DNA from 3 places in the Mycobacterium sp. pUA109 genome. Region 3 is predicted to be linked to each of the others. Evidence: predicted binding sites of a transcription regulator. Region 3 holds the regulator's gene; each other region holds the start of a gene.
What was found. The regulator LexA, encoded in region 3, represses DNA repair genes until DNA is damaged. The targets are predictions, from matches to a motif close to CGAACANNTGTTCG.
Positions count from the first base shown of each region.

Region 1: the regulator LexA is predicted to act here: its motif matches at 8,083-8,096, upstream of ACAG26_RS00430 (HNH endonuclease signature motif containing protein).
Region 2: the regulator LexA is predicted to act here: its motif matches at 6,366-6,379, upstream of ACAG26_RS01150 (error-prone DNA polymerase).

Region 1 covers NZ_JBGGKS010000001.1:79,516-89,707, forward strand. The annotation lists gene ACAG26_RS00375 (cation diffusion facilitator family transporter) at 1-753, shown strand, start outside; gene ACAG26_RS00380 (thiamine pyrophosphate-requiring protein) at 777-2,576, opposite strand; gene ACAG26_RS00385 (UdgX family uracil-DNA binding protein) at 2,679-3,356, opposite strand; gene ACAG26_RS00390 (TIGR03557 family F420-dependent LLM class oxidoreductase) at 3,371-4,327, opposite strand; gene ACAG26_RS00395 (hypothetical protein) at 4,423-4,650, shown strand; gene ACAG26_RS00400 (hypothetical protein) at 4,656-5,714, shown strand; gene ACAG26_RS00405 (hypothetical protein) at 5,711-6,043, shown strand; gene ACAG26_RS00410 (hypothetical protein) at 6,062-6,412, shown strand; gene hadC ((3R)-hydroxyacyl-ACP dehydratase subunit HadC) at 6,461-6,964, shown strand; gene ACAG26_RS00420 (hypothetical protein) at 6,987-7,235, opposite strand; gene ACAG26_RS00425 (type 1 glutamine amidotransferase domain-containing protein) at 7,304-7,879, opposite strand; gene ACAG26_RS00430 (HNH endonuclease signature motif containing protein) at 8,111-9,529, shown strand; gene ACAG26_RS00435 (hypothetical protein) at 9,535-9,813, opposite strand; gene ACAG26_RS00440 (molybdopterin-dependent oxidoreductase) at 9,815-10,192, opposite strand, start outside.
Region 2 covers NZ_JBGGKS010000001.1:223,524-233,715, reverse strand. The annotation lists gene ACAG26_RS01180 (SDR family oxidoreductase) at 1-547, opposite strand, end outside; gene ACAG26_RS01175 (histidine phosphatase family protein) at 606-1,307, opposite strand; gene ACAG26_RS01170 (MaoC/PaaZ C-terminal domain-containing protein) at 1,452-2,321, shown strand; gene otsB (trehalose-phosphatase) at 2,337-3,581, opposite strand; gene ACAG26_RS01160 (universal stress protein) at 3,717-4,607, shown strand; gene ACAG26_RS01155 (wax ester/triacylglycerol synthase family O-acyltransferase) at 4,604-6,055, opposite strand; gene ACAG26_RS01150 (error-prone DNA polymerase) at 6,393-9,677, shown strand; gene ACAG26_RS01145 (AraC family transcriptional regulator) at 9,764-10,192, opposite strand, start outside.
Region 3 covers NZ_JBGGKS010000030.1:33,453-43,644, forward strand. The annotation lists gene ACAG26_RS25430 (DUF4192 domain-containing protein) at 1-910, opposite strand, end outside; gene sthA (Si-specific NAD(P)(+) transhydrogenase) at 1,066-2,472, shown strand; gene ACAG26_RS25440 (proteasome assembly chaperone family protein) at 2,618-3,598, shown strand; gene ACAG26_RS25445 (PhzF family phenazine biosynthesis protein) at 3,622-4,308, shown strand; gene ACAG26_RS25450 (peroxynitrite isomerase) at 4,316-4,801, opposite strand; gene nrdR (transcriptional regulator NrdR) at 4,855-5,334, opposite strand; gene ACAG26_RS25460 (LysM peptidoglycan-binding domain-containing protein) at 5,425-5,886, opposite strand; gene lexA (transcriptional repressor LexA) at 6,092-6,805, shown strand; gene ACAG26_RS25470 (LGFP repeat-containing protein) at 6,817-8,865, opposite strand; gene pcaD (3-oxoadipate enol-lactonase) at 9,083-9,853, shown strand; gene ACAG26_RS25480 (acyl-CoA dehydrogenase family protein) at 9,960-10,192, opposite strand, start outside.

The DNA of each region.
Region 1 (10,192 bases), on a different contig from region 3:
ATGGTCGGCAAACGCCAAGCGCGCCGGCGTCCAGATGCGTTGCATCAGTTCGGTTACGGCAGAAGTCGATATTTCTATTCGTTTGTGGTGGCGTTGCTGCTGTTCACGCTCGGCTCGGCGTTCACCCTGTACGAGGGTTGCCGCAAGATCACCCATCCCGAGCCGTTGTCCACCCCACTGGCTGCCGTGGTGATCCTGGTGGTATCCGCGCTGTTCGAGGGCTACAGTCTGCGCACCGCGCGCACCCAGTCGCGTCCGTTGAAGGGTTCGAGTAGCTGGTGGGGCTTTGTCCGCACCACCCGTACCCCGGAACTGCCCGTCGTGCTGCTGGAGGACAGCGCGGCGCTGATCGGTCTGAGCCTCGCGTTCGGCGGGGTGGCGGTGACCGCGATCACCGGAAACGCGGTGTGGGACGGGGTCGGCACCGTGGGTATCGGTGTGCTGATCGGGGGTGTCGCAACGCTGTTGGTGATCGAGACGCACAGCCTGCTGATCGGCGAAGGCGCTACCCGTGCGCAGTACACGACGATCCGGTCCGCGCTGGAAACGGTCGATCAGGTCGACCGGGTGGTCGATATGCGAACCCAGTACCTGGGCCCGGAGGAACTGCTGGTGGCCGCCAAAGTCGTCTTCGACCCGCGGATGAGAATGGCGACCGTGACCGAGGCGATCGACGCCGCCGAAGTTGAGGTTCGCGCCGCCGTCCCGGCGGTGCGGGTGATTTACCTTCAGCCCGCTGCCGGACGCCGCTGACCGCGTTCTGACCGGCGTATCCGCTAGGTGCGGGCCTTGTGGCGCGGGATGAACTCCTGGATCTTGACCTTAATGCCTTCCTTGATGAGACCGAACGCGTCCTCATCACCCTTGAGCACCGCGGTGGCGGCGCTCTTCATCTGCTCGAAGGTGGCATGCGGCGGCACCGGCGGAATGTTGGGGTCACAATGCACGTCGAGCAGCGTGGGCCGGTCGGCGCTCAGCGCCCGGTCCCACGCCGGGGTGATCTGGGCCGGATCGGTCAGCGTCGCCGACGCCAAGCCCAGGCTGTCGGCGAACTTGGCGTAGTCCACGCTCGGAATAGTCTGCGACTCGGGGAATTTCGGGGCACCCGCCATCGCACGCATCTCCCAGGTCACCTGGTTGAGGTCGTTGTTGTGCAGCACCGCGACGATCAGCCTCGGATCGGCCCATTCCTGCCAGTAGTTCGCGATCGTGATCAGCTCGGCCATCCCGTTCATCTGCATCGCGCCGTCACCGCTGAACACGATCACCGGGCGGTCCGGGTGGGCGAACTTACCGCCGATGCCGTACGGCACGCCGGGGCCCATCGTGGCGAGGTTGCCCGACAACGAGCCACGCATATTGCCGCGAAACTTCAGATTGCGCGCGTACCAGTTCGCCGAGGACCCCGAATCGGCGGTGACGATCACGTCGTCGGGCAGCTTTGGGGACAGTTCGTGGAACAACCGCATGGGGTTGATCGGGTCGGCGGCCACCTCGGCTTCCATCGCCATCGTTTCCCACCAGCGCCGCACATTCTGCTCGACGGTGTCCCGCCAGGAGCGGTCAGACTTGCGTTGAATCAACGGGATCAGCGCGCGCGCCGTGGCCGCCGCGTCACCGACCAGGTTGACCTCGTTGGGGTAGCGCATCCCGATCAGCGCGGGGTCGATATCGATCTGCACGCCGCGGGCCTGGTCGTAGCCGGGCAGGAACTGGGTGTAGGGAAAGCTCGAGCCGATGGTGAGCAGCGTGTCGCAGTCGCGCATCATCTCGTAACTGGGACGGGTGCCCAGCAGCCCGATTCCGCCGGTCACCCACGGCAATTCGTCGGACAGCACGTCCTTGCCCAGCAGCGCCTTGGCCACCCCCGCACCCAGCAGCTCGGCCAGCTCGGTGACTTCCGCGACCGCCCCCTTGGCGCCGCAGCCGATCAGCATGGCAACCCGCTGGCCCGCGTTGAGCACCTCGGCGGCCCGCTGCAGCCCGTCGGGGGCCGGCCCGATGTCGGGCCACTCGAACCCGAGGCTGGACGGCACCATCTTGAACTCGTGCGTCGGCGGCGAATATTCGAGCTCCTGCACATCGGCGGGGATGATGACCGCCGTGACCGTGCGTTTGGTCAGCGCGGTGCGGATGGCGCGGTCCAGCACATTGGGGAGTTGCTCGGGGACCGTCACCATTTGCACGTACTCGCTGGCCACATCCTTGTACAGGCTCATCAGATCGACTTCTTGCTGATACGAGCCACCCATCGCGCTGCGGTTGGTCTGCCCGATGATGGCGAGCACCGGCACCCGGTCGAGCTTGGCGTCGTACAAACCGTTGAGCAGGTGGATCGCGCCCGGGCCCGACGTCGCGGCGCACACCCCGAGCCGACCGCTGAACTTCGCGTAACCGACCGCTTCGAACGCGCACATCTCCTCGTGCCGGGCCTGCACAAACTTCGGCTTGTTGTCGGCGCGTCCCCAGGCGGCCAGCAGACCGTTGATCCCGTCGCCCGCGTAGGCGAAAACCTTGTCGATCTCCCAATCGCGCAGCCGTTCCAATACGAAGTCGGAAACCAAAGCGCTGGCCATTACACACCTCTTTCCACAGCGGGCGGACGTTCAAGGGGGTATTACCCACAACGCGGTGGACTTAGACCAATTGCGTCCAACTCGGCGATACCGTCGCGCCCCTCAAACAGCCCGTCGGGCCACCCGACGGCCGGCGGTGCGCGCGGTATGCAGGTCGGCGACGAACCGCCGGAAAGCTTCCTCGCGCCGCTCGCTGCGGTCACGGACCACCGCCGACGGGTGCACGGTGGCCACCACCACCGGCCGGTGCCGCACCCGCAGCGCAACCTCCGCCGGCAGGTCGAGCACCTCGCCGCGACCGGTGGAGACCCGAAACGCCGTCCCCAGCAAGGCTTGGGCTGCCGTCGCGCCCAAGCACACGATCACCTGCGGCCGCACCGCCTCGATCTCGGCGATGAGCCAGGGCCGGCACGCGACGACCTCGGTGCGGCTGGGCTTCTGGTGGATCCGCCGCTTGGTCTCCTTGCGGGTGAACTTGAAGTGTTTGACGGCGTTGGTCTGATACGTGCGGTCCGGGTCGATACCGGCAGCGTCCAGGGCGCGGGCCAACAGCCGCCCGGCCGGACCCACAAAGGGGTGGCCCTGCCGGTCCTCCTGGTCGCCCGGCTCCTCGCCGACCAGCATCAGCGGCGCGTCGCGGGGCCCTTCCCCGAAGACGGTCTGGGAAGCGTTCTCATACAACGTGCAGCCCCGGCAGCCGCTGGCGGCGTGCCGCAGCGCCCCGAGCGTCCGCGTCTCCGGCAGGTAGCGGCCCGCCCCCGGCACTGTGCTGGTCGCCATCCTCAGACCTCGGCTTACGCGGCGAACTCGGGTGCGACTTCGGACTCCCAGAAGTCGAAGAACCGGTCCTGGTCGGGCCCGATCTGTTGGACGTACACCTCGTCGAAACCGGCGTCGGTGAAGTCGCGGATCCGGTCCAGGTAGCGCTTGGCGTCCGGACCGCACGGCACCGCCTGCTCCACCGCCGACGCCGGGACCAGGCTGGATGCCTGATCGAAATGCGTTGGGGTGGGCAGAATTTGGCCAAGCTCGCCGGGCAGTTGTTCGGTGCACCACAGGTCGTGCGCGGTGCGCACGCCGTCGTCCTTGCTGTCGGCGTAGCACACCTTGAAGCCGGCTTGGGTGGGTTTGTTGGCCCCGCCGCCGTCGCGAAACTGACCGACCAGCTCGGCCGAGGGCATGGTGCACACAAACCCGTCGCCGATCCGCCCGGCCAACTGGGCGGCGGCCGGTCCGTACCCGGAGATGTAGATCGGCGCCGGCTCGGGCGGCAAGGTGTACAGGCGGGCGTTTTCCACCGTGAAGTAGCGCCCGCGGTGGTTGACCTGCTCGCCGGTGAACAGTTCTTTGATCACCGACACCGCTTCCTCGAGCATGCTGCGTCGCACCGCCGAGGTCGGCCAGTGTTGACCGGTGATGTGCTCATTCAGCGCCTCCCCGGTGCCCACGCCCAGCGCGAAGCGGCCGCCGAGCTGGGCGGCGGCCGTCGCGGCCGCTTGGGCGATGATCGCGGGGTGGATCCGCATGATCGGGCAGGTGACGGCGGTGGTGACCGGCAACGAGCAGGCCTGGGACAGCGCCCCGATCACCGACCAGACGAACGGGCTGTGGCCCTGCCGGTCGGTCCAGGGGTGGAAGTGATCGGAAATCCACAGCCGTTGGAACCCGGCGGCCTCGGCCCGAACCGCTTGACGGACCAACTCGTTGGGATGGAATTCCTCGCAGGACAAAAAGTAGCCGAAAGTCGTCATGACCTCGGGCATACCCGGCGTGCGCGCGATTAATCGCCGCGGCCCGCGGGTAGCCCAGGGACGTCCGACAAACACCGCAACCGATGGGAGACGCGATGACCGCAGAAACCGGTCACGTCACCGGAACCAAGGACCGCGACTACGACCTGATCTGGTTCGTCGAGACCTGCCTGGACAACGCACTTCGGATGGACACCTACATCGCCGATGCGGACCGCACCGGCGACACCGCGTTGGCCGACCTGTTCCGGCGCGCCCAAAACGCCAGCCGCAAGGGCGCCGAAGAGGGCAAGTCGCTGCTGACCGAACGGCTGCGCGGCTGACCAGCATGCCGAACCGAAGACGGGAGCCCTGGCTGCGCGGCTGTGCCGCGTTTGCCGCGGCGGCCGCCGTGGGGGCCACCGGCTGTTCGTCGCCCGGCGCCACGCTGGAGCGCTCCCCCGAGGTGGTGGTGACCGCGCTCGACGCGCCGCTGCACGACCCGGTCTGGTCGTATCGCCGACATACCCTGGTGGGCCTCACCGATGATCACCGGGTGGCCGAGGTCGCCAACCCGGCCCGACCGGACGCGGTCCGCACCCGGGTGTCGGCGCCGATGCACGCCGGGCGCAACCTGCAGATCAGCCAGAAGGACGACGCGACGGTGTTCGTGCCGCAGCCCCAGCACGGCACCGTCGCCGTCGTCGACCTGGCCAGCCTGGCTGTCCTGGAGGAATTCGATGCCGGGCCGGCGCCGGCCTACCTCTCCGAGGACGCCGGGCAGCGGGTGCTGCTGGCGTTGGCCGCCGACGGATCGTCGGTGACGCCGGTGGATCAGTACGGCTGGAAGAAACTGCCGACCGCGACGATCGACGGCGCCCCCGCAGAGTTCGTCGACGGCGCCAACCGCGGCCGCGCCATCGACTACCACCTGTACGGGCCGGCGGGGATCCACTACTTCAAGGGGCCGTCGTCGCCGCCCGAGGAGCGCGGCAGCCTGGCGATGGACGTCGTCGCCGCCGCCGGTGACGGCACCAAGGTGACCCGCAGCTACGTCGCCGCCCGCGACCAGGGGGTGCTGTACGCCGTGGATTCGGGCCGGGGCGGGGAGGGCCTGGAGGTGGTGGGCACCGCCCGGTTGCCGTCGACGCCGATCCGGTATCTGGGCACCGATGACACCCGGGTGTACGCGGCCACCGACCACGATGTGGTGGTGTTCGAGGCGGCCAGCGTCACCGGCTACCGGCAGCACACCATCCCGATCATCTCGGTGATCGACTACCGCAGCGGGCTGCCGTCCGGGGCGAAGTCGGCGCCACTGTCCGGAATCGCAATTGGCCCGCACCGGGTGTACCTGACCCTGGCCGGGCAGCCGCATCTGGTCAGCGTGACCAAGCCACGGTTATGAGCGCCGCTCCCGAGCAGAACGAGGCCACGATCAGCATCGACGAGGACGTGGCGGTGCTCACCGAGCAGATCGCTGCGCTCCAACGCCTGGCGGATCAGGTCTCGGTGAGCGACGAGGAGATCTACGACATCAGCATCCGGTGGGGGACGGCGTTGGCCGGGCGGCTGCCGCGGCTGGTCTACTACAGCTCGCTCGGGGCGCTCGGCGATGCCGATCGGCGGCGGTTTCAGCAACTGTGCGACGAACTTTCGGCCCTGACGCCGCTGGTCACCAGGCTGGGGCTGGCTCGCCCCGCCCTGCCGGAGACGCCGAGCGCCTCCGCGGACTGAGCGAAGGGAGAAACACCGATGACACCACACGACGAGTCGTCTCCGTACCAGCCCGACCCCGGCGATGCGGTCAACCCGGATGTCGCCGCGGGCGTCGGCGCCGAGGACGTCGACGAGGAACGGATCGGGCTCGACCCGCTCGAAGACGGGATGGATCCCCCGGAACGCTGGACGGGCAGCGACCGGTTCGGGGTGAGCGCCGATGAGCAACACAACGGCGAAAGCCTGGAGCAGCGGTTGCAGCAGGAGGAGACCGACGTCTGGGTTGACGAACCCCAGCAGCCCGAGCCGGACCTGAGCCGTCAACACGCCGACGAGGCCGGCGGCTCGGTAGCGGAAGCGTGGCGTACACCGGATGCAGATGCCTGATGTCGGCGAAGTCGCCGACGCCACCGCGGTCGCCAGGTTGGGATAGCGGTGGCGTTAAAAACCGATATCCGCGGGATGGTCTGGCAGTACCCAGACCTCTACGTGGCCGGTCGAGAACAGATCCGCGAGTACGCACGTGCCGTCAAATCCGGCGACCCCGCCAGTTTCGACGAGCAGGCCGCCGCCGCCCTGGGGTACCACGCGGTGGTGGCGCCGTTGACCTTCGCTTGCAAGTTCGCCTTTTTGATCCAGCAGGACTTCTTGCGTCACGTCGACATCGGCATGGAAACCTTGCAAATCCTGCATGTCGACCAGAAATTCCTCTACCACCGACCGATCCTCGCCGGTGACGCCCTACGCGGAACGCTCTACATCCACTCCGTCGATGAACGATTCGGCGCCGACATCGTCGTCACCCGCAGCGAATGCACCGACAGCTCGGGAGCTCCGGTCCTCGAGGCATTCACGACAATGATCGGCCAGCAGGTCGACATGTCGGCTCACCTCCGATGGGACCCGGTCTCCGCCCAACACCTGCGAGCACCCGATTGACAGGCTACCGGCCTTTAGCTGGTCACTGCCCGAATTGCAACTGGCGATCGATCAACGATTGGTCCCCCGATTCCCGCGCGCAATGCGCACAGCAATAGACGGCGTCCGCGGTTTCCACGCCGTGGCCCAGAATCCGGCATCCACAGTGTGCGCACCGCGGCGCGACCTCGCTGGCCGCGCACTCGATGCTGTCGAACGTGGCGGTACGACCCTGCCACGTCACGGTGAACGCCTTGTCGTAGTCGTTTCCGCATACTGCACAGATGGTCATAGCCTCGAATTTCCCGGCACCGTCGGCCGGTAAACATCCGCTGTGCGCAGCGGTCGACAGTGAGCCGGTCACCCGGTTGTTTGGACTTGCGACGCCCCGATCTCCTGCACCAGGCCCGAACAAAACGCTGGCAGGTCATCGGGTTTGCGGCTGGACAGCAGTGTCGACGGGCCGGCGTCGCAGCGGACGAACTCCGCGTCGACCCAGTCCCCGCCGGCATTGCGGATGTCGGTCTGCAGACTGGGCCACGACGTGATCCGGCGGCCGGCAAGGACGTCCGCCTCCACCAGCGTCCACGGCCCATGGCAGATCACCGCCACGGGTTTACCCGCATTGAAGAACTCCTTGACGAAGGCCACCGCGCGCGGAGCGGTGCGCAACGCGTCGGGGTTGGCCACCCCGCCGGGCAACACCAGCGCGTCGAAATCGTCGGCGGACACGTCGTCGACGATCCGGTCGACGTCGAACTGGTCTCCGCGATCGAGGTGGTTAAACGCCTGGATGGTCCCGGTATCCGTCGACACCAGCGTCGCTTCCCCGCCGGCGGCGGTGACCGCCTGCCACGGATCGGTGAGCTCCACCTGTTCGGCGCCCTCGGGTGCCACCAGAAACGCGACCTTACGGCCCTGTAGCGGTGTGGACATTGCGTCCCCTTTCTGCGTGCGTCTCGCAGGGGGATACCCGACTATCGGAACAATCTAACCGCTGACGGCGGCGTCGCCGGGCTGACCGGTGCCCGGCTGACCGTAATTGCTATCACCGGCGGTATCAGGTTGCCGCAGTGCGGGTTTGGCGCTCATCCACAGTTGCCGATTCATCCACAAATTGGCCAAACCGAGCTGACATTCGCACATCTGTTCGGTAGGATCAGTGGTATGGCTCACACGGATCAGGTGCTCCTTCCCGCACCAGCGGCACGCGCCCAGATCCGTGCGGACCTCGACCTCATCGACGCCGCCCAGGCCCGGCTACGCGCCGCCGACACCGATCTGGTGGGCAACGCCTTTCGTGTCCAGGTCGCCGAACGCCTCGAAACCCAGGCGCGGGTCAACCGCGGCCTGTCCTACCGCATGTTCGGGGAAATCGCCGACCCACCCGAGGGATTCGAGGACCCCGCGCTGCCCGCCGACAAAAAAATCCGCGACCTGCTGTGGGAGCGGCTGCGCCTCACCAAGGGCGAAATCAACCGCCGTTTCCGCATCGCCGCCCGCGTCCGGCCCCGCCGCAATCTCACCGGGCCCCCGCTGCCCCCGCCGCTGCCCGCCGTCGCCGAAGCCGTTGAACAGGGCCGCCTCGGCGACGACCACCTCGCCGAAATCACCAAAGCCCTCGACCGCCTACCCGCCAACACCAGCCCCACCGACTACACGAACGCCGAGCGCACCCTGGTCGACTACGCCGGCGAACAGGACGCCAATTTCGTCACCGAAATCGGCCACTACATCAACGACTGTCTGAACCCCGACGGAAACTTCACCGACGACGACCGCGCCCGCCGCCGCAGCCTGACCCTGGGCCGGCAAGGCCCCGACGGCATGAGCCGCCTCACCGGCTGCGTGGACCCCGAAACCCGGGCCTACCTCGAAGCCATCTTCGCCGCCGTCCGCCCCGGCCACCACACCCCCGACCCCGAGGACACCGGCGCCCGCGACGTCCGCACCCGCCAGCAGCGCGACCATGACGCCCTCAAACTCGCGCTGCGCCATGCCATCGAATCCGGCAGGCTCGGCACCCACCGCGGCGTGCCGGTCACCGTCATCGCCATGGCCAAACTCGCCGACCTCGAACAAGCCCTCCGCGCCATGACCGATCCCAGCATCCCGATGCCGCCGCCCGCCCGCACCGGCGGCGGCTCCCGGCTGCCCATGCGCGACCTGATCCGGATGGCCGCCAACTCCGTGCACTACCTGGCTGTCTTCGACAACCACTCCGAACGGCCGTTATATCTCGGGCGCAGCCGACGCATCGCCACCCTCGACCACCGCATCATCTGCTACGCCCGCGACCGCGGCTGCACGCGACCCAACTGCACCCAACGCGGGTATCACTGTGAGGTTCACCATTCCGACCCGTGGGCCCGCGGCGGCCGCACCGACGCCGACAAACTCTACTTCGCCTGCGGCGACGACCACGCCGGCGAAACCAACGGCCACTACACCACCATCGTCACCACCGACTACCGCCTGGCCTGGACCGACGGCACCACACCACCCCAAATCAATCACATCCATCACCCCGAGGAACTGCTCGACAACGACAGCGACAAAAAAGACGACGCCGAGGATGACCCCTAGCCGGGCTACAACCTGCGGAACTCGTTTTCGTGCAAGACGACTCCGGTGCGTGGTTGGGCGCAGTCGCGGTTGCGGCAGGTCAGCGCGATCATGTAGGCGTCGGTGTCTTCGTCGAGGAACAGGAACCCGAGATATAGCGCGGCGCCGACATCGAATTCCGCGCCGCCGCAGCTGTCGCAGTGCCCGCCCTTCGCGGCGATCTGGTCGAGAACGCGGTGGCGCTCAGGCGAATCCAGTTCGATGAGTTCGGGGCGAACCATCACCTCGTCGTGCACGCGAGGCATCTCAGATCTCCACGTCCTTGTCGTAGTGAATGTTGTCCTCCCGCCAGCCGCCCAACCCGTGTCCGATGCCGGCGTAATCGTTGACCAACTCGATCTGGTTGATCCATTTCGCCATCTTGAAACCCACCTGGGTCTCCACCCGCAGCCGCAGCGGCGCGCCGTGTTTGATCGGCAGCGGCTGACCGTTCATCTGGTAGGCCAAAATGGTCTGCGGCTTGTAGGCGAGTTCGAGGTCCATCACCTCATAGAACTGGCCGGTCCCGTCCGCGCTGGGCTCGTCGCGGCCGGTGTCCTGCATGGTCAGAAAGCAGATGTAGCGTGCCTGCGGCAGCGGCCGCACCTCCGCCAACAGCCGACTCAGATGAATTCCGCTCCACTC
Region 2 (10,192 bases), on a different contig from region 3:
CGGTGCGTGAATCGCCCACCACCACCGCCGGGCGGTAGACCCGGTAGCGCAGCCCCGGCGTCGAGCGGACCAGCAGCTCGGCCTCGAACTTCGTCTGGTGATACGGCGTCGGCAGCCGCTGGCCGACGTCGAAATCGTCCTCGGTGTATTCGCCGCGGAAGTCGCCGGCGACCGAGATCGACGACACGTGGTGCAGCGTCGCGTCCAGGCGACGGGCCAGCCCGATCACCGCGCGGGTGCCGTCCACATTGGCCGCGCGCTGCTCGGCCTCGCCGGCGGTCAAATCGTAGATCGCCGCGCAGTGCACCACGTGGCTGACCGCGCCGAGCTCGGTGATCACCGCGTCGGTCAACCCGAGATCGGCGGCGGTGAGGTCCCCGACCAGCGGTTTCGCCCGGGCACCCCAGCCCGCGGCCAGTTTTTCGAAGCGGCCCAGGGAGCCGCGGCGGACCAGGACCCACACCTCGGCGTCGGGACGGGTGGCCAACAGCTGGGACACCACGCGGCGACCGATAAACCCGGTACCGCCGGTAACGACATAGCGCATGCGAGTCATCGTCGCCCCCGGCCGGGCCTACGTCAACACGATGTGACGCAGTAGTCCATTAATTGAAGGTGCGGATGCCGTCCCAATCGGTCAGCGTCCAGCCGGTGGCCGGGCTGCCGGTGATCACCACCCGCCCGACATTCGGCAACGGGTGGTCGCTGAGCAGGCTGTCCTTGGGGTTTTTGACGTTCATCAGCGTCCAGACCATGATCGCGGCGCCGTGGGCGAACGCCACCGGCTTGGCGTCGCCGCTGGCGTAGATCTTCTGGACGGCGGCACCGAACTGGTCGTTGAACGCGTCGCCGTCGATCGAACCCGGGATGGCGTTGGCGCGGTCGCCGCGCAGCCACTGTTTGGGCGCCAGTAGATAGGTGGAGTCCGCCCGCGCCGACGGGCCGCCGTCATACCAGCCGGCGTCGATCTCGCGCAGGCCCGGCAGCACCTCCACCCGGCGACCCAGCTCGTGCGCCAGCGGCGCGGCGGTCTGTTGGGCGCGCGCCATCGAGGAGGCATAGACGCCGTCGTACCCGTTGCGGCTGAGCTGATGGGCGATCTGGTCGGCCTGTTTTTTGCCCTCCGGGGTCAGGCCCGGACCGGGCATGTCGGTGTCGATGATGCCGTCGGCGTTGGCTTCCGACTGACCGTGCCGGATGAAGGTCAAGGTGATGGTGCGCACGCGCGGGGTGCCGCTGCAGGCGGCGAGGACGATCGCCGCGGCGACGATCGCCGCCGCTTTCCAGATGACGGTCCGGTTGGGCATGGCGATAGCCTGCCTTGCCGGCGACGCCGGCGGGGCGGATTCGTTTCGGTTGGGGCGAATTTGTGACGGCGGTAACGCTGCGGCCCGCGCCGATGGTGGAATGGAGCCGGCCCGTCCACGTGATGCCGTCGCAAAGGAGATTCCATGCCGATCGATCCCACCGCCATCGGCGCCACCACCGAACCGACGCTGTTCGAGTGGACCGACCGGGACACCATGCTCTACGCGCTCGGGGTGGGCGCGGGAACCGAGGACCTGGCCTACACCACCGACAACAGCCACGGGATCGCCCAGCAGGTGCTGCCCACCTACGCGGTGATCTGCTGCATGGGCTTTGCGGCGGCCGCCAAGATCGGGGACTTCGACTTCAGCCAACTGCTGCACGGTTCGCAGCAGATCCGGTTGTTCGCGCCGCTGCCGCCGGCCGGTCGCCTCAGCGTGGTCGCCGAGGTGGCCGACATTCAGGACAAGGGGGAGGGCAAAAACGCGATCGTCATGCTGCGGGCCCGTGGCACCGATCCCACCACGCAGGACGTGATCGCCGAAACCTTGACCACGGCGGTGATCCGCGGCGCCGGCGGCTTCGGGGGCGCGCCCGGCCAGCGGCCCGCGGCGCCGGAGATCCCGGACCGCGACCCCGACGCGCGGGTCGCCTACCCCACCCGCGACGACCAGGCGCTGCTCTACCGGCTGTCCGGTGACCGCAACCCGCTGCACAGCGACCCGTGGTTCGCCCAGACCCTGGCCGGTTTCCCCAAGCCGATCCTGCACGGGCTGTGCAGCTACGGCTTCGCCGGGCGCGCGTTGCTCGCCGAGTTGGCCGGCGGTGAGGCCGCCAAGATCACCAGCATCGCCGCGCGTTTCAGCGCGCCGGTGTTCCCCGGCGAGACGCTGACCACCTCGATCTGGCGCACCGAGCCGGGCCGGGCGGTGTTCCGCACCGAAGCCGCCGCACCCGACGGCACCGGGGCGCGGGTGGTGCTCGACGACGGCGCGGTCGAGTACCGTCCCTAGCGTCGCCCGCGTCCGTTACGCCCGGTGGGCGTGGAGCCGGTCGGCGAGTCGCTGGGTGAACTCGCGGACCCGCGCGGGACTGTCCAGCGCGTAGCGCGCCGCGGTGGCGCGGTCCCCGTCGTCGGTGTGGCGGACCACGATTCCGATGCCGTCCCGGCGGATCGCGTCGAAGGCGTCCTCGTCGGTGATGTCGTCGCCGAGATACATCGGCACCAGTGGCCCGGCGGCCACCCGCTCGATGATCCAGCGCAGCGTTTTGCCCTTGTCCCAGTCGATATCGGGGCGCAGCTCGATTACTTCTCGGCCGGTGGTCACCCGAAGCGCGTAGTGGCGACCGGCGGCGCGCACCGCCGCGGCCACCGCGCCGACGTGCTCGCGGGCCGCGTTGCGGTAGTGCACGGCCACGGCAAAACGCTTGTGTTCCACCGCAACACCGGCGATGCCGCCGAGTTGGGTGCGCAACTGCCCGGCGGCCTCGGTCAGCACCGGGATGGCGGCCGCCGCGGCGTCGTTCTGGTGGTGCGCATCGTCGGGGCCGATCAGCTCGAAGCCGTGGCTGCCCGCATACCAGATCCCGGGCACCCCGATCCGCTCGCGGACGTCGGCCAGGTCGCGGCCGCTGAGCACCGCGACCGGGCATTGGGCGGCCAACCGGTGCAGGGCCTCGCCGGCGCCCTCGGTCAGCCGCGCCGAGTCGGGGTCGTCGACGATGTCGGACAGGGTGCCGTCGAAGTCGAAGAACACCGCGGGCCGCGGGACGGCCCCCGCGTCATCCAGCAGCGCCGACATCGCGTCGGGAAGCGCCGACATGCGCTGGTCGCCGGTGCGCACGTCGACCTCACCCAGCTCGGTGACCACCGCATCGGCGCCGCGGTCGCGCAGCGCGTCCGCGTGGCGCCCGGTCGTGTCGAGCCCGATCACCAGGGCGAAGCCGCCGGTGCGCGCCAAGGCGATGGTTTCCTCCGCGTCGTCGATCACCACGCAGCGGCCCGGCCGCGCGCCCACCCGCTGGGCCGCCTCGGCCAACCCGAGCCCACGCCCGTCGACGCCGACATCGACCAGGCCCGAAAGTCCCACGGCGGCCGGCGCATCGGCGCACCCGCGGTCCGACGTGAACACCGCGGTGCCGACGCCGGCGTCGCGCAGCTGTCGCAGCAGCGCCTCCGTCGAGCCGGATACCGGCGCCCCGGTGTCGGTCACCACGGCGTCGAGGCCGAACAGCACCGCGTCGTGGCGGCGCGGGTCGATGGTGACCGGCACGGTGGTGGCCCCTTTCGTCGGGTTTCTCCACCTACGGTAGCGGCGCCGCAGCAAACGGCGCGCGGCGCGGATCCGGCGTCGTACCGTGGTAGCGGTAGCGCTCTGATCGCCACAGAACCGGAGAAGGAGAACGAGATGTCCGCCCCGGTCACGCATCGCGGCATCCTGGTCGGTGTCGACGGATCCCCGTCGTCGGCCGCGGCGGTGGACTGGGCGGCCCGGGACGCGGTGATGCGCGGTGCGTCGCTGGCGTTGGTGCACATCCTGGCCCCGCCGGTGGTGATGACCTTCCCGGAGACCCCGATGCCGCCCGGCTACGCCGAATGGCAGGAAGAGCAGGGGCAGCGGCATATTCGCGACGCGCTCGAACTTGTGCAGGGCCGTACCGGGCCGGCCGGGCCGCTGCAGGTCAGCGGCGAGACCATGATCGGATCGACGGTGCCCACCCTGGTCGAGTTGAGCACCCAGGCCGCGATGATCGTGGTCGGGTGCCGCGGTCATGGTCGGTTGCGGCGCAGCCTGCTGGGTTCGGTCAGCTCCTCCCTGGTCCGGCACGCGCACTGCCCGGTCGCGGTCATCCACGACTGGGAGGATCCGCTGGTGCCCGACCCTGGCCAGGCCCCGGTGGTGGTCGGGATCGACGGGTCACCGGTGTCGGAGGCGGCCACGGCGCTGGCGTTCGAGGAAGCCTCCTTCCGGGGGGTGGAGTTGGTGGCGGTGTATGCCTGGCACGACGTCAGCGTGTTCGAGTTCCCCGGCGCCGACGTCGCGGCCATGCAGGCCGACGGCGAGCTGGTGCTCGCCGAGCGGCTGGCGGGTTGGCAGGAGCGCTACCCCGATGTCACCGTGCGGCGGGTGGTGGCCTGTGATCGGCCGGCCGACCAGCTGATCGAGCAGTCCCAGTCCGCGCAGCTGGTGGTGGTCGGCAGCCACGGTCGCGGCGGGTTCACCGGGATGTTGTTGGGCTCGGTGAGCACGGCGGTGGTGCAGTCGGCGCGGGTGCCGGTGATCGTCGCCCGCCCTTAGGCGCTGGAGGGGCGCCGCGCGCCGCCCGCGACGGCCGCCGATGCGTCGCGTCGCTGCCCGGGGGCGTGCGGAAACAGCAGTACCGAGTCGCGGCTCAGGGCAACCAGCCGTGCCACCGCCAGCGCGATACCGTCGGCGAGTTTCTCCACGTCGGCCGCCGCGTCGTAATCGGCGGTGATACCGAACACCAGCTCATCGGCATAGCTCAATACCGCGACCCCGGTGCGCAATTGCAGCGCGATCGGCGGGACCGGCAACACGCTCAGCACCCGATGCCCCATGATCTGCAGGCGGTGGCGCGGCCCGGGCACATTGGTCGCCAACGTCACGATGCCGCGTTGCGGGAGTCGGGTCAGCAGCCGAATCGCCCAGGAAGACACCATGAACGGAATGTGGTTGGCCGCAGACACGATGACCCTGCCCGCTTGACGCTGTCCGCCCTGTTTGGTCCGGGTCAACCGGGTATGCACCGTTCGCAGCTGCTCGACGGGGTCGTCCTGGTCGACGGGCAGGTACGGCAGCATGACCGAGATGCGATTGTCGGGTGTGTCGAGCGCGTCCGCCGAGCGCACCGACACCGGCACCAGGGTGCGCAGCGAATCCGGCCGCGGCTGCTCGCCGCGATGGAGCAGCACCGTGCGGAACCCCTCGGTGATCGCGGCCAGGGCCACGTCGTTGATGGTCACGTCGAACCGGCGACAGACGTTTTCCACATCGGCGAGGGGGACCTGGACCGCGCGATAGCGGCGCATCGCGGTGACCGGGCCGATCAGCGACGACCTGGCCGCCGGCCGGGCCAAGCCGACGGCAATTTCGGCGGCGCCGCCGAGTGCTCGTGCGGCGGTATCGGCGGCCGCCGAAGCCACCCGCCACACGCTGTGCGCCCACCGCGACGGGTTCAGGTCCGGCAGCTGCGGACGACGCGATGGCGGGATGGTGGCCCGGTTCGCAGCGCCGGGAGCCGCGACCACGTTGCCGCCGGTGGCGTCACACAACCCGGTGAGGATGCGCGTCGCCGACACTCCGTCGGCCATGCAGTGATGAATCTTCATCAGCATCGCCCACCGGTTGCCCGCCAGGCCTTCAATGATCCAGCACTCCCACAGGGGGCGGGTCCGGTCCAGGCGGCGCTCCATCAGGTCGGCGACGACCCGGTACAGCTCGGTGTCATCGCCGGGGCGGGGGACGGCGATGCGTCGCACATGACGGGAGATATCGAATCCCGGATCATCGACCCACTCGGGGGCGCCCATGTCGAAGGGGAACACCCGCAGCACTTGGGTGCACCGCGGTATCGTCCGAATCCGCTCGGCCAGTGTGGTCTTCAGCCGGGCGTAGTCGGGAGCGGAACCGTCTAACACGGCGATTCCGCCGATCGCCAGGCTGACGTGCCGATCGGCGTCTTCAGCCTTCAAAAAGCTCGCGTCGAGCGTTGTCAGTTGATTCATGGCCCGTCACCGCTGTCCGTCTCGGAGGTGAATATGAGTATCCGGTCTAGCTCCTGACGGCGATAGGTCCAGGACGTTAAATACATGTCAACAAACAGAAACCGACGTAAACAGCTGGGAATCGGCTGTCAGATTACCGGAACAAATTGTGTCGCAACATGTTTGCGGCAGTTATCAATCCCGGGTGTTCAGCGGTCTTGGTGCGAACGTTCAAGTTGGCCGCCCGGCGGCACTGCCGTCGCCGCCACGGTGGCCCTGGGCCCGCTCTCCCGGAGGTTTCGAGGGCGGCCAGAGGCGCGCGGGAGTTATTCGAACATGAGTTCGATACACTGGCGGGGTGGGCTGGGGCAACGGGCCGCCGAGCTGGGCGGAGATGGAGCGGGTGCTCGACGGCAAACCGCGCCGCGCCGGCACGCCGCTGGGCGGCGAGCCGGAACACGACGACGGGCCCCGGTCCCGTAAACGGGGGGCCTACCACGGCGCCGACGGCACCCCGCCGGTCCGCTCGACCGTCGCCTACGCCGAGCTGCACGCGCATTCGGCGTACAGCTTCCTCGACGGGGCCAGCACCCCCGAGGAACTGGTCGAGGAGGCCGCGCGGCTGGATTTGCGCGGCATCGCGTTGACCGACCACAACGGGTTGTACGGGGTGGTGCGGTTCGCCGAGGCGGCCGCCGAACTGGGCATCGCCACCGTGTTCGGCGCCGAACTGTCGTTGGGGTCGGCGGCGCGCACCGAGCACCCCGATCCGCCGGGCCCGCATCTGCTGGTGCTGGCCCGCGGCCCGGAGGGGTATCGACGGTTGTCGCGCCAGCTGGCCGCGGCGCACCTGGCCGGCGGCGAGAAGGGCAAGCTGCGGTTCGACCTCGACGCGCTGGCGAATGCGGCGGACGGGCACTGGCAGATCCTCACCGGGTGCCGCAAAGGCCATGTCCGCCAAGCCCTGACCGACGGCGGACCGGATGCGGCGGCGACGGCGCTGGCCGATCTGGTGGACCGGTTCGGGGCGGAGCGGGTCAGCGTCGAGCTGACCTGCCACGGCCAGCCGCGCGACGACGAGCGCAACGCCGCGTTGGCGGCGCTGGCGCCGCGCTTCGGTCTCGGGGTAATCGCTACCACCGGCGCGCATTTCGCGGCGCCGTCGCGGGCGCGGCTGGCGATGGCGATGGGCGCGATCCGGGCCCGGCAATCCCTGGATTCGGCCGCCGGCTGGCTGGCCCCGCTGGGCGGCGCGCATCTGCGGTCCGGTGCGGAGATGGCCCGGCTGTTCGCCTGGTGTCCGGAGGTGGTGACCGCCGCGGCCGAACTCGGTGAGCAGTGCGCGTTCCCGCTGCAGCTGATCGCCCCGCAGCTGCCGCCGTTTGACGTCCCGCCCGGGCACACCGAGGACAGCTGGCTGCGGGAGCTGACGATGGCCGGTGCCCGGCGGCGCTACGGCCCGCCGTCCCGGGCCGCGACGGCGTACGCCCAGATCGAGCACGAACTGAACGTCATTGCCCAGCTGACGTTTCCGGGATATTTCCTGGTGGTGCACGACATCACCGCATTCTGTCAGCGCAACGACATCCTGTGTCAGGGCCGGGGGTCGGCGGCCAACTCGGCGGTCTGCTACGCCCTCGGTGTCACCGCGGTGGACCCGGTGGCCAACGAGTTGTTGTTCGAGCGGTTCTTATCGCCCGCCCGGGACGGGCCGCCGGACATCGACATCGACATCGAATCCGACCAGCGGGAAAAGGTCATCCAGTACGTCTACGACAAATACGGTCGCGACTACGCCGCGCAGGTCGCCAACGTCATCACCTACCGGGGCCGCAGCGCGGTGCGCGACATGGCCCGGGCGCTGGGGTTCTCCCAAGGCCAGCAGGACGCCTGGAGCAAACAGATCAGCCGCTGGAGTGGGGTAGGACCCGACACCGACGGCATCCCCGAGCCGGTGATCGACCTGGCCACCCAGATCACCAACCTGCCGCGGCATTTGGGTATTCACTCCGGGGGCATGGTGATCTGCGACCGGCCGATCGCCGACGTGTGCCCGGTGGAGTGGGCGCGGATGGAAAACCGCAGCGTGTTGCAGTGGGACAAAGACGACTGCGCGGCAATCGGTTTGGTGAAGTTCGACCTGCTTGGCCTGGGCATGCTCTCGGCGCTGCACTACGCGAAAGACCTGGTTGCCGAACACCAGGGCATCGAGGTGGACCTGGCCAAAATCGACCTGTCCGAGCCGGCGGTGTATGCGATGTTGTCCCGCGCCGATTCGGTCGGGGTGTTCCAGGTGGAGTCGCGCGCCCAGATGGCCACCCTGCCGCGGTTAAAACCGCGCGAGTTCTACGACCTGGTGGTGGAGGTGGCGCTGATCCGGCCCGGGCCGATCCAGGGCGGCTCGGTGCACCCCTACATCCGGCGGCGCAACGAGATCGACCCGGTCGTCTACGACCACCCGTCGATGGAGCCGGCGCTGCGGAAAACGCTGGGGGTGCCGCTGTTTCAGGAACAGCTGATGCAGCTCGCCGTCGACTGCGCCGGGTTTTCGGCCGCCGAAGCCGACCAGCTGCGCCGCGCGATGGGCTCCAAACGGTCCACCGAACGGATGCGGCGGCTGCGCACCCGGTTCTACGACGGGATGCGCGAGCTGCACGGCATCACCGGCGAGGTCGCCGAGCGGATCTACGAAAAGCTGGAAGCCTTCGCCAATTTCGGTTTCCCCGAAAGCCACGCGCTGTCGTTCGCCGCGCTGGTGTTCTACTCGGCGTGGTTCAAGCTGCATCACCCGGCGGCGTTTTGCGCCGCGCTGCTGCGCGCCCAGCCGATGGGTTTCTACTCGCCGCAGTCGCTGGTGGCCGACGCCCGCCGGCACGGCGTGGTGGTGCACGGCCCGTGCGTCAACGCCAGCCTGCCGCACGCCACCTTGGAGCGTGACGGCACCCAGGTGCGGCTGGGGTTGGCGGCGGTTCGGCACCTCGGCGACGCACTGGCCGAGCAGCTGGTCGCAGAACGACAGGCCCACGGCCCGTTCGCGTCCCTGCTGGATCTGACCGGCCGGGTGCGGCTTTCGGTGCCGCAGACCGAAGCGTTGGCCACCGCCGGCGCGTTGGGATGCTTCGGGATCACCCGCCGCGAGGCGCTGTGGGCGGCCGGGGCGGCCGCCACGGGGCGGCCCGACCGGCTGCCCGGGGTGGGCTCCAGCTCGCACATCCCGGCGCTGCCGGGGATGAGCGAGCTGGAGCTGGCCGCCGCCGACGTGTGGGCCACCGGCATCTCGCCGGACAGCTACCCGACCCAATTCCTGCGGGCCGACCTCGATGCGCTCGGGGTGATCCCCGCCGACCAGTTGACCAGCGTGCCCGACGGCACCCGGGTGCTGATCGCCGGCGCGGTCACCCACCGGCAGCGGCCCGCGACCGCCCAAGGGGTGACCTTCGTGAACCTGGAAGACGAGACCGGGATGGTCAACGTGCTGTGCACCCCGGGGGTGTGGGCGCGCCACCGCAAGCTGGCGCAGACCGCGTCGGCGCTGCTGATCCGCGGTCAGCTGCAAAACGCCAGCGGTGCGGTCACCGTGGTCGCCGAGCGGCTGGGCCGGCTCACCCTGGCGACGGGATCGAAGTCCCGCGACTTCCGCTGAGGCCGCGAACGTGCGTCCACGGCGGAAATCGCGCCGAAATCCCGCCCTGGACGCACGTTCGGCGCCAACGGCGCGCGACGACGCCGTCAGCCGCCGGCCCGATAGGCGCTGGGCGTCACCCCGACGCGGCGTTTGAACGTGGTGGCAAAGTGGCTCGGCGTGCCGAAGCCGACCGCGGCCCCGATCTCGGTGATCGAGCGGTCGGTGGTGGCCAGCAGGGTTTTCGCCCGGGCCATGCGCCGATCGAGCAGGAACTGGTGCGGCGTGGTGTGAAACGCCGCAGCGAAGGCCTTGACGAAATCGGCGACGGGCATCTCGGCCTGCGCGGCCAGGGCGGCCACGCTGATCTCGGCGTCGAGGCTGTGCTCCAGATACTCCACCAGGCTGGCCTGCATCGCGGGATCGAGGGCGCGGCGCGGTGCCCGCCGCACCCTACCGGTGTAGCCGTCACTGAGGTGCAGCCGAAGCGTCTCGGCCAGCGACTCCTCCAGCATGCGTGCTAGCACGTCCTCGCG
Region 3 (10,192 bases):
GGTGCGTCGGCTGGCAGCGCAGCGCGGCTTCCAACGACACCCCGGCCAGCGGCCCGTCGCCGCGGACGTAGGCGCTAAACGCCAGCAGCACCAGCGCCTCGACCCGCCACGGCTCCGGCAACACCCGCGCCAGCACCGCCCACAACTCCTCGGCCCCGGCGGCGCCCTCTCCGATCGCCAAGCCGTACAACGTGTCCCGGACCCGTACGTCGGTCAACGCGCACCCCACCGCGGCCAGTTGCGCGTCGTCGAGCTGCTGGCCGTCGGCCACCCGGGCCGCGGCGGCCACCGCGTCGCGGACATCGCGGCGGCCCTGACCGTCGGGGTCGGCGCGATGCGCCACCTCCCGCGCGGCCGCCCGCTCGGCCACCACGGCCCGCACCGCGGCCCGGCGGCCGTCGTCGACGGCGATGACCGCCTCCAGGTCCGCCCGCCGCGCGTACAGCCGCCGCCCGTCCAGCACCGCGGCCACCGCCAGCGGGGACGCCGCCGGATCGTCGACCACTCCCCTGGACCCGCAGCCGTCGACGCAGTGCCAGCGCCCGCCGGCGTCCACCCGGTCCACCACGTGCGCCGCCCACAACACGATGTCGTGCCGCGCCAACTCCTCGGTCAACGCCGTGCACACCAGCCGGTAGTCGAAGTTGCACACCGGACAGCGCGCCCCCTTCGCGTCGACGATCACCGCGATCGCGGCCTCGGGGCGGGCCGCGGCCGCGACCTGGGCCAGCTGCGGCATCCGTGCGGCGAGCCGGTCGGACAGGTTGACGCGCATCACCGATCCCAGTGCGCCGCCCTGCACGGAGACCAGGACCAGGGATTTTTCCGGCACGAAGCCCAGGATCGCCGGCAGCGCCGCGATCAGCGCGCCGGGGCGGTGCAGTTCGAAGTCAGGCCGATATGTCCTCATGGCGGCAACGCTGGCAACCGGCACCGTCATCGCACCCGCCGCCGCGGCCCGAAATCGCCAAGTTGGGGACGAACCCGCAACTGGGGATGGCGGGCCCCGCCGAGCCAAGGTGCGCAATTTGACGAATGGGCGTAGATGTCTATCTCATGGGTTCGATGCGGGAGTACGACGTCGTCGTGATCGGTTCGGGGCCGGGCGGGCAGAAGGCGGCGATCGCCTCGGCCAAGCTGGGCAAGTCGGTCGCGGTGGTCGAACGCGGCCGGATGGTCGGTGGGGTGTGCGTCAACACCGGAACGATCCCGTCGAAAACGTTGCGGGAGGCGGTGCTCTACCTCACCGGGATGAGCCAGCGCGAACTGTACGGCGCCAGCTACCGGGTCAAGGACCGCATCACCCCGGCCGACCTGCTGGCCCGCACCCAGCACGTGATCACCAAGGAGATCGACGTGGTGCGCAACCAGTTGATGCGCAACCGCATCGACCTGGTGCTGGGCCACGGCCGCTTCGTCGACCCGCACACCATCCTGGTCGAGGAGCACGGCAGCAGCGACAAGACCACCCTGACCGGCGACTACATCGTGATCGCCACCGGCACCCGGCCGGCCCGCCCGGCCGGGGTGGAGTTCGACGAGGAACGGGTGCTGGACTCCGACGGCATCTTGGACCTCAAATCGATCCCGGCGTCGATGGTGGTGGTCGGCGCCGGGGTGATCGGCATCGAATACGCCTCGATGTTCGCCGCGCTGGGCACCAAGGTGACCGTGGTGGAAAAACGCGACACCATGCTGGAATTCTGCGACCCCGAGATCGTCGAGTCGCTGCGGTTCCACCTGCGGGATCTGGCGGTGACGTTCCGGTTCGGCGAAGAGGTGACCGCCGTCGACGTCGGCTCGGCGGGCACCGTCACCACGTTGGCCAGCGGCAAACAGATCCCGGCCGAGACGGTGATGTACTCGGCGGGCCGGCAGGGCCAAACCGATCACCTCGACCTGCACAACGCCGGGCTGGAAACCGATCACCGCGGCCGGATCTTCGTCGATGACCAGTTCCAAACCAAGGTCGACCACATCTACGCCGTCGGCGATGTGATCGGTTTCCCGGCGCTGGCCGCGACCTCGATGGAGCAGGGTCGGCTGGCCGCCTACCACGCCTTCGGCGAGCCGACCGACGGGATGACCGAGTTGCAACCGATCGGCATCTACTCGATTCCGGAGGTGTCCTATGTCGGGGCCACCGAGGTGGAGCTGACCAAGGACGCGATCCCCTACGAGGTGGGGGTGGCCCGCTACCGCGAGCTGGCCCGCGGCCAGATCGCCGGCGACTCCTACGGCATGCTCAAACTGCTGGTGTCCACCGAGGACCTCAAGCTGCTGGGCGTGCACATCTTCGGCACCAGCGCCACCGAGATGGTGCACATCGGGCAGGCGGTGATGGGCTGCGGCGGCTCGGTGGAGTACCTGGTCGACGCGGTGTTCAACTATCCGACGTTCTCCGAGGCCTACAAGACGGCCGCGCTGGATGTGATGAACAAGATGCGGGCGCTCAACCAGTTCCGCAGTTAAGGCGTGTCGGGCCGCTCACGTGCGGCAATAAACCTGCCGGCCGCCGCGTTGGCACCGGGTAGGCGTGGGCGCCGACGGGCACCCACCGCAACTGGGGGACAATGGAACCTGGTGCTACCAACACCGTGGTGAGGAGGCGAAACCGATGGAGCAGGACCAACACCCAGATCACGGGCACCGCTACCAGCCGGAGCAGGGCGGAATGTACGAGCTGGAGTTCCCGTCGCCGCAGCTGTCGTCACCGGATGGCCGCGGCCCGGTGCTGATCCACGCGCTGCAGGGCTTCTCCGACGCCGGCCACGCGATCCGGCTGGCCGCCGGCCACCTCAAGGACGCATTGGACACCGAGCTGGTGGCCTCGTTCGCCATCGATGAGCTGCTGGACTACCGGTCGCGGCGCCCGCTGATGACGTTCAAGACCGACCACTTCACCGCCTACGACGAGCCGGAGTTGAGCCTGTACGCGCTGCACGACAGCGTGGGCACCCCGTTTCTGCTGTTGGCCGGCATGGAGCCGGACCTGAAGTGGGAGCGGTTCATCACCGCGGTCCGGCTGCTGGCCGAACGCCTCGGGGTGCGCCAGACCATCGGGCTGGGCACCATCCCGATGGCGGTTCCGCACACCCGGCCGGTGACGTTGACCGCGCATTCCAACAACCGCGAGCTGATCGCCGACCACACCCCGTGGATCGCCGAGGTGCAGGTGCCCGCCAGCGCCTCGAACCTGCTGGAGTACCGGCTGGCCCAGCACGGCCACGAGGTGGTCGGTTTCACCGTGCACGTGCCGCATTACCTGGCCCAAACCGACTATCCGGACGCCGCCCGGGCGCTGCTCGAACAGGTCGCCAAGACCGGTTCGCTGCAGCTGCCGCTGACCGCGTTGAGCGAAGCCGCCACCGACATCCGCGCCAAGATCGACGAGCAGGTCGAGGCGAGCCCCGAAGTGGCGCAGGTGGTCACGGCGCTGGAGCGCCAGTACGACACGTTCATGACCGCCCAGGAGAACCGGTCGCTGCTGGCGCGCGACGAGGACCTGCCCAGCGGTGACGAGCTCGGCGCGGAGTTCGAGCGGTTCTTGGCCGCCGAAGCCCGCAAGAAGAAGTCCGGCGACGACGACCAGAGCTGAGCGGCCACACGTAGAGTCGGCCTATGGGCATCGACGTGACGGTGGTGCGCGTTTTCACCGACGAGAACGACAACTTCGGCAATCCGCTCGGCATCGTCGACGCGGCCGCGGTGCCGCCCCCGGACCGCCAGCGGCTCGCCGCCGAATTGGGGTACAGCGAAACGCTATTCGTCGACCTGCCGGAAGCGGGGTCGACCAGCGCGCACGCCCGCATCTACACGCCGATGACCGAACTGCCGTTCGCCGGGCACCCCACCGTCGGGGTGTCGTGGTGGCTGCGCGAGCGGGGCAGCCCGATCCGCACCCTGCAGGTGCCGGCCGGCATTGTGCAGGTCGGCTACGAAGGTGCGCTCACCGTGGTCAGCGCCCGCTCGGAGTGGGCGCCCGAATTCGCCATCCACGACCTGGATTCGCTCGACGAGCTGGCCGCCGCCGATCCCGCCGAGTTTCCCGACGACACCCAGCACTACCTGTGGACCTGGACCGACCAGGAGAACGGGGCGCTGCGCGCGCGGATGTTCGCCGGCAACCTGGGCGTACCCGAGGACGAAGCGACCGGCGCCGCCGCGGTGCGCATCACCGATTACCTCAGCCGAGACCTCACCATTACCCAGGGCAACGGGTCGGTGATCTACACCCGTTGGAGCCCCGAGGGCTGGGTGCGCATCGCCGGCCGGGTGGCCAGCGATGGGGTGATGACGGTCGTCTAACGGTCGTCTAACCGGTCCGGTGCAACACCGCGGTCAGATGGTTTTGCCGCGGCTGGCCGACCGCACCCATCTCCAGGGTGTAAGACAGCTCGTCGCCGTCGAGCCGGTAGCGCCGGGACAGGGCGGTCACTTCCTTGGCGGTGGGGGCCAAACCGATGGTGGCGGCGGTCATCTCGAGTTCGATGACGTCGCCAGTGGCCGCCAAGGTGCCCACCTGGATCTCGGTGATACCGCTGGGATGGGCGAGCACCCATTCCACCCGACCCGGTTGCGGCACCCGCAGATAACCGGTCTCGGCGTGCAGCGGCAACCCGTCGGCGGCCGATTTGGTTTTCTGCCCGTAGCTCAAAAACGGCTTGCCGACGTGGCCGAACACCACGTCCTCGAGATAGTCGAACGAGTCGATGGTCGGGTACACCCCCGAGCCGCGGCCCGACCAGGTGCCCAATAGTGGAGCCAATGCCGCAAGGTTCGGGTGCAGGTCAGCCGTCATGGCGTCAGCCTACCTACCGCGAGCAGACGCAAACGCACCCCAAACACCGCGTTTTACGGTGCTTTTGCGTCTGCTCGGCCCACCAGCGCCCGGTGCTCACGCAGGGCCTCGATCTCCCGCTCAAAGTCGTCGGCCGACGTGAACGACCGGTACACCGAGGCGAAGCGCAGGTAGGCGACCTCGTCGAGTTCGCGCAGCGGGCCCAGGATCGCCAGCCCGACCTCGTGGCTGGGAATCTCCGGCGATCCGGCCGCGCGCACCGTGTCTTCGACCTGCTGGGCCAGCACGTTGAGCGCGTCATCGTCGACGTGGCGGCCCTGGCAGGCGCGGCGCACCCCGCTGATCACCTTCTCCCGGCTGAACGGTTCGGTGACACCGCTGCGCTTGACCACGGCCAACACCGCGGTTTCCACGGTGGTGAACCGCCGCCCGCATTCCGGGCAGGACCGGCGGCGTCGAATCGCCTGGCCTTCATCGGTTTCGCGGGAGTCGACCACCCGAGAATCGGGGTGACGGCAAAACGGGCAGTGCATGGCCGCTCCTTCGCCGCGCGGGCAGGGTGTCTGAGACGACTCCGAGCGTACCTGCGCGGCGTGCGGCGTCAGCAGTGGCGGTACCACCACTCACCCGATCGGCGCGATCAGGGTCTGGCCGGCGTCCAGTGCCGCCGAGTCCAACCCGTTGAGTTCCCGGATCCGGTCGGCGACCTGACGGGTGGACGCCCCGGGCGCCACCCGCGCGGCGACGTGCTGCAGGGTTTCGCCCGGCTCGACGCGCACCACGGCCAGCCGGTCGGGCACCGGCGCCGGGTGGTTGGCCGCCGCCCCGAATTGCGCGATCAGGCCCAGCCACACCGTGATCAGGGCGGCCAGCATGGCCAGCGCCGCCGTCGTCCCCGGGGTGATCGGGCGCCGACGGTGCGGACCCCGCGACACCAGCACGCCGGTCCCCCGGTAGCGCAGCGGCGCACCGGCCGGCCGCGGCCGCGGCGGACGCACCTGCTCGCTCATCCGGCCGTTCGGGTGTACCCGGACCGGCCGACGCGGCATCACCCGGCGCGGCGGGGCGGTCTCGATGAGTGTCATGGGAGCTCCTTCCTCCGACGCAATCGCTCCTGTGTTCGAACTATAGTCGATCACGTGTTCGATGCACGAACATGTGATCGAACTGTTGTCGAACTCTAGACCGACCCACCGACAACACCGGTCACATGAGTCCCAGGCCCCGGTGGCGCGACACTTGTCGAACAGGTGTTTGAGAATCGGCTGCTGCGGGTCTACATTCGTTCCTATGAGCGACAGCAGCGACACTTCGGGCCCCGGCGATCGGGACCAAGGTTCCGATAAGCCACTGGATACGACGCTGACCGCGCGGCAGCGCACCATCCTGGACGTCATCCGCGCCTCGGTCACCAAACGCGGCTACCCGCCCAGCATCCGGGAGATCGGCGACGCCGTCGGGCTGACCTCCACCTCCTCGGTGGCGCACCAGCTGCGCACCCTGGAACGCAAGGGGTACCTGCGCCGCGACCCGAACCGGCCGCGGGCGGTCGACGTGCGCGGCCCGCACGGCACCGTCGCCGCGGTGGCGCCGGTCGACACCGACGTCGCCGGCTCCGATGCCCTACCCGAGCCGGCCTACATCCCGGTGCTGGGCCGCATCGCCGCCGGCGGGCCGATCCTCGCCGAGGAGGCCGTCGAAGATGTGTTCCCGCTGCCCCGGGAGCTGGTCGGCGAGGGCGCGCTGTTTTTGCTCAAGGTGGTCGGCGAATCCATGGTCGACGCGGCGATCTGCGACGGCGACTGGGTGGTGGTGCGTCAGCAGAACGTCGCCGACAACGGCGACATCGTCGCGGCGATGATCGACGGGGAGGCCACCGTGAAGACGTTCAAGCGCACCGGCGGCCAGGTGTGGCTGATGCCGCACAACCCGGTGTTCGACCCCATCCCCGGTAACGACGCCGCCGTGCTGGGCAAAGTCGTCACGGTGATCCGCAAGATCTAGACGGGTGCGCTTTAGTCGGCCTTGACGAAACCGTTGAACTGGGCCACTTCCTCGCTGGCGAACCAAATTTCGGCGGCTTTTTCGAAGTACGCGGGGCTGTCGGGGGTGTAGTACAGGCCGGACACGGTATTGGCCTTGACCGGATACCCCTCCGGCGCCTGATAGGGGTCATCGAGCGGAAGGTGCACCGCTGGATAGGCCTCCCCGTCGTAGCCGGGTGACTCCGGGGCGTCGTCGTCGGCGGCGCCCAACGCCGCGTGCCGCCCGGTCTGCGGCTCCGGCGCGCCCTGCACCTCCGACGAGGTCGGGATGCGGGTCGGCGCGGTGTCGACCGCGTCGGGGTCCTCGGCCTCCTCGAGTTCGTCGGCTTCCGCGTCGTCGACCGGCGCTTCGCCGAAGCCGCCCGCCGACCCGCCGGGCGTGGGCATCCAGCTGTCGTCGGGTCCGGTCCCGCCGAACAGGTCCACCCCCGACGGCGGCCCGCCGGGCTCCTCGCCGTAACCGCCCGGCTCCTCGCCGTAACCGCCGGGCTCCTCGCCGTAGCCAGCGGGGAACCGCGAGAGGCGCACCGTGGTTCCGGGTTCCTCGGCCTCCGCCGACCACCGCTCGTCGTCCTCGGCGTCATAGCCGATGCCCGGCGCGGCACCGTTGGCGACCGCGCCGGCCGTCGCGCGACGACGCCCGTTGCGGCGCAACAGGAATCGTTCGGCCTTGCGTCGCCGCTGCCACCACAGCCCCGCCAGCAGCGGCAGCAACACCAGCGCGGCCAGCGCGACGGCCAGCCACCACCAATGCCAGCCGGGCCCGGTGCCGCCGCCACCGTGGTGACTCAGCGCGGGACCGCTCGGCGCGTTCTGGCCCGGCACCTGCAGCCCCGCCAGCTGGCCGGCCAGGTTTTCCGGGTCGGTGCTGAACCGGTTGGCGACCCGGTCCCAGGAGATGGTGCCGCCGGTGAATTTCTGTGAGACCACGTTGCCGTCGACCGATTGGTCGCCCACCGGCGCGCCCAGCTTCCCGGACGCGCCGCCGAGCTTGTCCCACGCGACCTTCATCGCACCGCGCACCACGAAGGCGCCATGATCGGGGCTGAAGAAGATCACCGGCTTGTCCTCGCCGGAGAAGGTGCTGACCCGGCTGCCCGGGATCGGCCCGTCGGCCTCGCTGCTGACCGGGAAGCCCAGATCGCTACCGGCCGGCCCGCCCAGGGACTCGTATTTCGCCAGCACGTCGCCGGAGACGGCGTTGGCCCCGGTGGCCGGGGAGAAGAAGACCTTGCCGCCGGCGAAGTCTTGGCCCGCACCGTCGGTGCCGACCGTGTATTGGTCGCCCTGTTTGGCGCCCAGCGGCCCGGAGGCGCCGCCGGCCGCCCGCCACGCCCGGTTGATGGACGCGGTCGCGTCGATTGGGACCTGCAAGTCCTTGAGGTCGCCAGCCAGCTCGGGCGGATCGGTGCTGAATGCCTTGGTCACCCGGTTCCACGACACCTGACCACCGCTGAACTTCTGGGTGATCACGTCGCCGTCGGTGGTTTCGTCGGCAACCGGGACGCCCAGCGTGCCCGACGAACTGCCCAACTTGTCCCACGCGGCGTTGATCGCCCCGCGCACCACGAAGGCGCCGTGCTCGGGGGTGTAGAAGAGCACCGGGTGATCGGCGGCGTCGAAGGTGATCGACCGACTGTCCGGGCTGGCCAAGCCGGGGGCCTCATCGACGTTCGGGAAGCCCAGGTCGCTGTCGGCGGGACCGCCCAGCGACTCGTACTTCTGCAACACCGCGCCGTACATCGCGCGGGCACCGGTGGCCGGGGTGTAAAACATCTTCCCGCCGGCGAAGTCCTCGGCGAAGCCCTCCCCGATCGGATAGACATCACCTTGCCGCGCGCCGAGTTCGGAATTGTCCCCGCCGGCGGCGTCCCACGCGGCGCTGATGGCGTCGGCGGCGTCGGACTCCGGAGTCGCCGCGGCGGTGGGTGCCCACAGCACGACGGTTGCCGCCGTGGTCAGCAGGCCGAGCGCCGCACGTACGGCCGCCCTGCCTAGTCGCCCTCTCTGCCCAGTCACCAAACCTCCCCGGCCGCCCATATGCCGCTGTCTGTCACGTCGCGGATAACTATTGCGTCGCCGGACACAAATTGCGAACGCGTGCCTCCGACATTACGAAAATAGATGCACAACCGATGTTCAATTGATGCAGGTTTGCGCGTGTCGCTCATTCGGGCTCGGTTGAGCTCACCCACGCCGGGCCGACACCGAGGTGGCGCTCACTACCGTGAAGGGCATGCGCGCAGTTCCGGTTTACGCCTCCGTCACTGGACGCGCCGACGGCCCGGCGGTGGTGCTGTCCAACTCGCTGGGCGCCACCCACCGCATGTGGGATGCCCAGCTCGACGACCTGGCGCGGCGGTTCCGGGTGATCCGCTACGACACCCGCGGCCACGGCGCCTCCCCCGTTCCGGCCGGCCCGTACTCGATCGACGATTTGGCCGGCGACCTGATCGCCCTGCTGGATCGGCTCGGTGTGGGCCGCGCGCACCTGGTCGGGCTGTCGCTGGGCGGGATGACCGCGATGCGGGTGGCCGCCCGCCACCCTGACCGGGTGGACCGGCTGGTGCTGCTGTGCACCGCGACCAGCCTGCCGCCGGCCGCCAACTGGGCGGAGCGGGCCGCGACGGTGCGCGCCCACGGCGCCGGCGCCGTCGCCGAATCCGTGGTGCAGCGGTGGTTCACGCCCGGGTATCTGGCCGCCCACCCCGACGTCAAAGCGGCGCACCAGGCCATGGTCGCCGCCACCCCCGCGCAGGGGTACGCCGGCTGCTGTGCGGCGATCGGGCCGCTCGATCTGCGCGCCGACCTGGCCTCGATTGCCGCGCCGACGCTGGCGATCGCCGGCGCCGACGATCCGGCGACGCCGCCGGCCAAGCTCACCGAGATCGCCGACGGGGTCCGCGACGGCCGGCTGCTGGTCGTCGCGGATGCCGCCCATCTCGCCAACGTCGAGCAGCCCGGGATCGTCACCCCGGCCCTCCTGGAGCATCTGGCGCCGTCGTGAGCCGTCCGGGTAGCGCACGAGTACGCCGAGATCGACGTTTCGTAGCAAAAGCGCGAGTGCCGGCCGCGAAAACGTCGATCTCGGTGCAACCCGGCGCGGACCGCGGCTACACGCCGAGGCTGCGCCCGATGATCTCCTTCATGATCTCGGTGGTGCCGCCGTAGATCGTCTGCACCCGGGAATCCAGGAAGGCCCGGGCGACCCCATATTCGCGCATGTAGCCGTAGCCGCCGTGCAGCTGCAGACACCGGTCGATGAGCTCCACCTGCTTTTCGGTGGCATACCACTTGGCCATCGCGGCCTGCTCGACGGTCAGCTTCTCCTCCAGGTGCAGCTTGA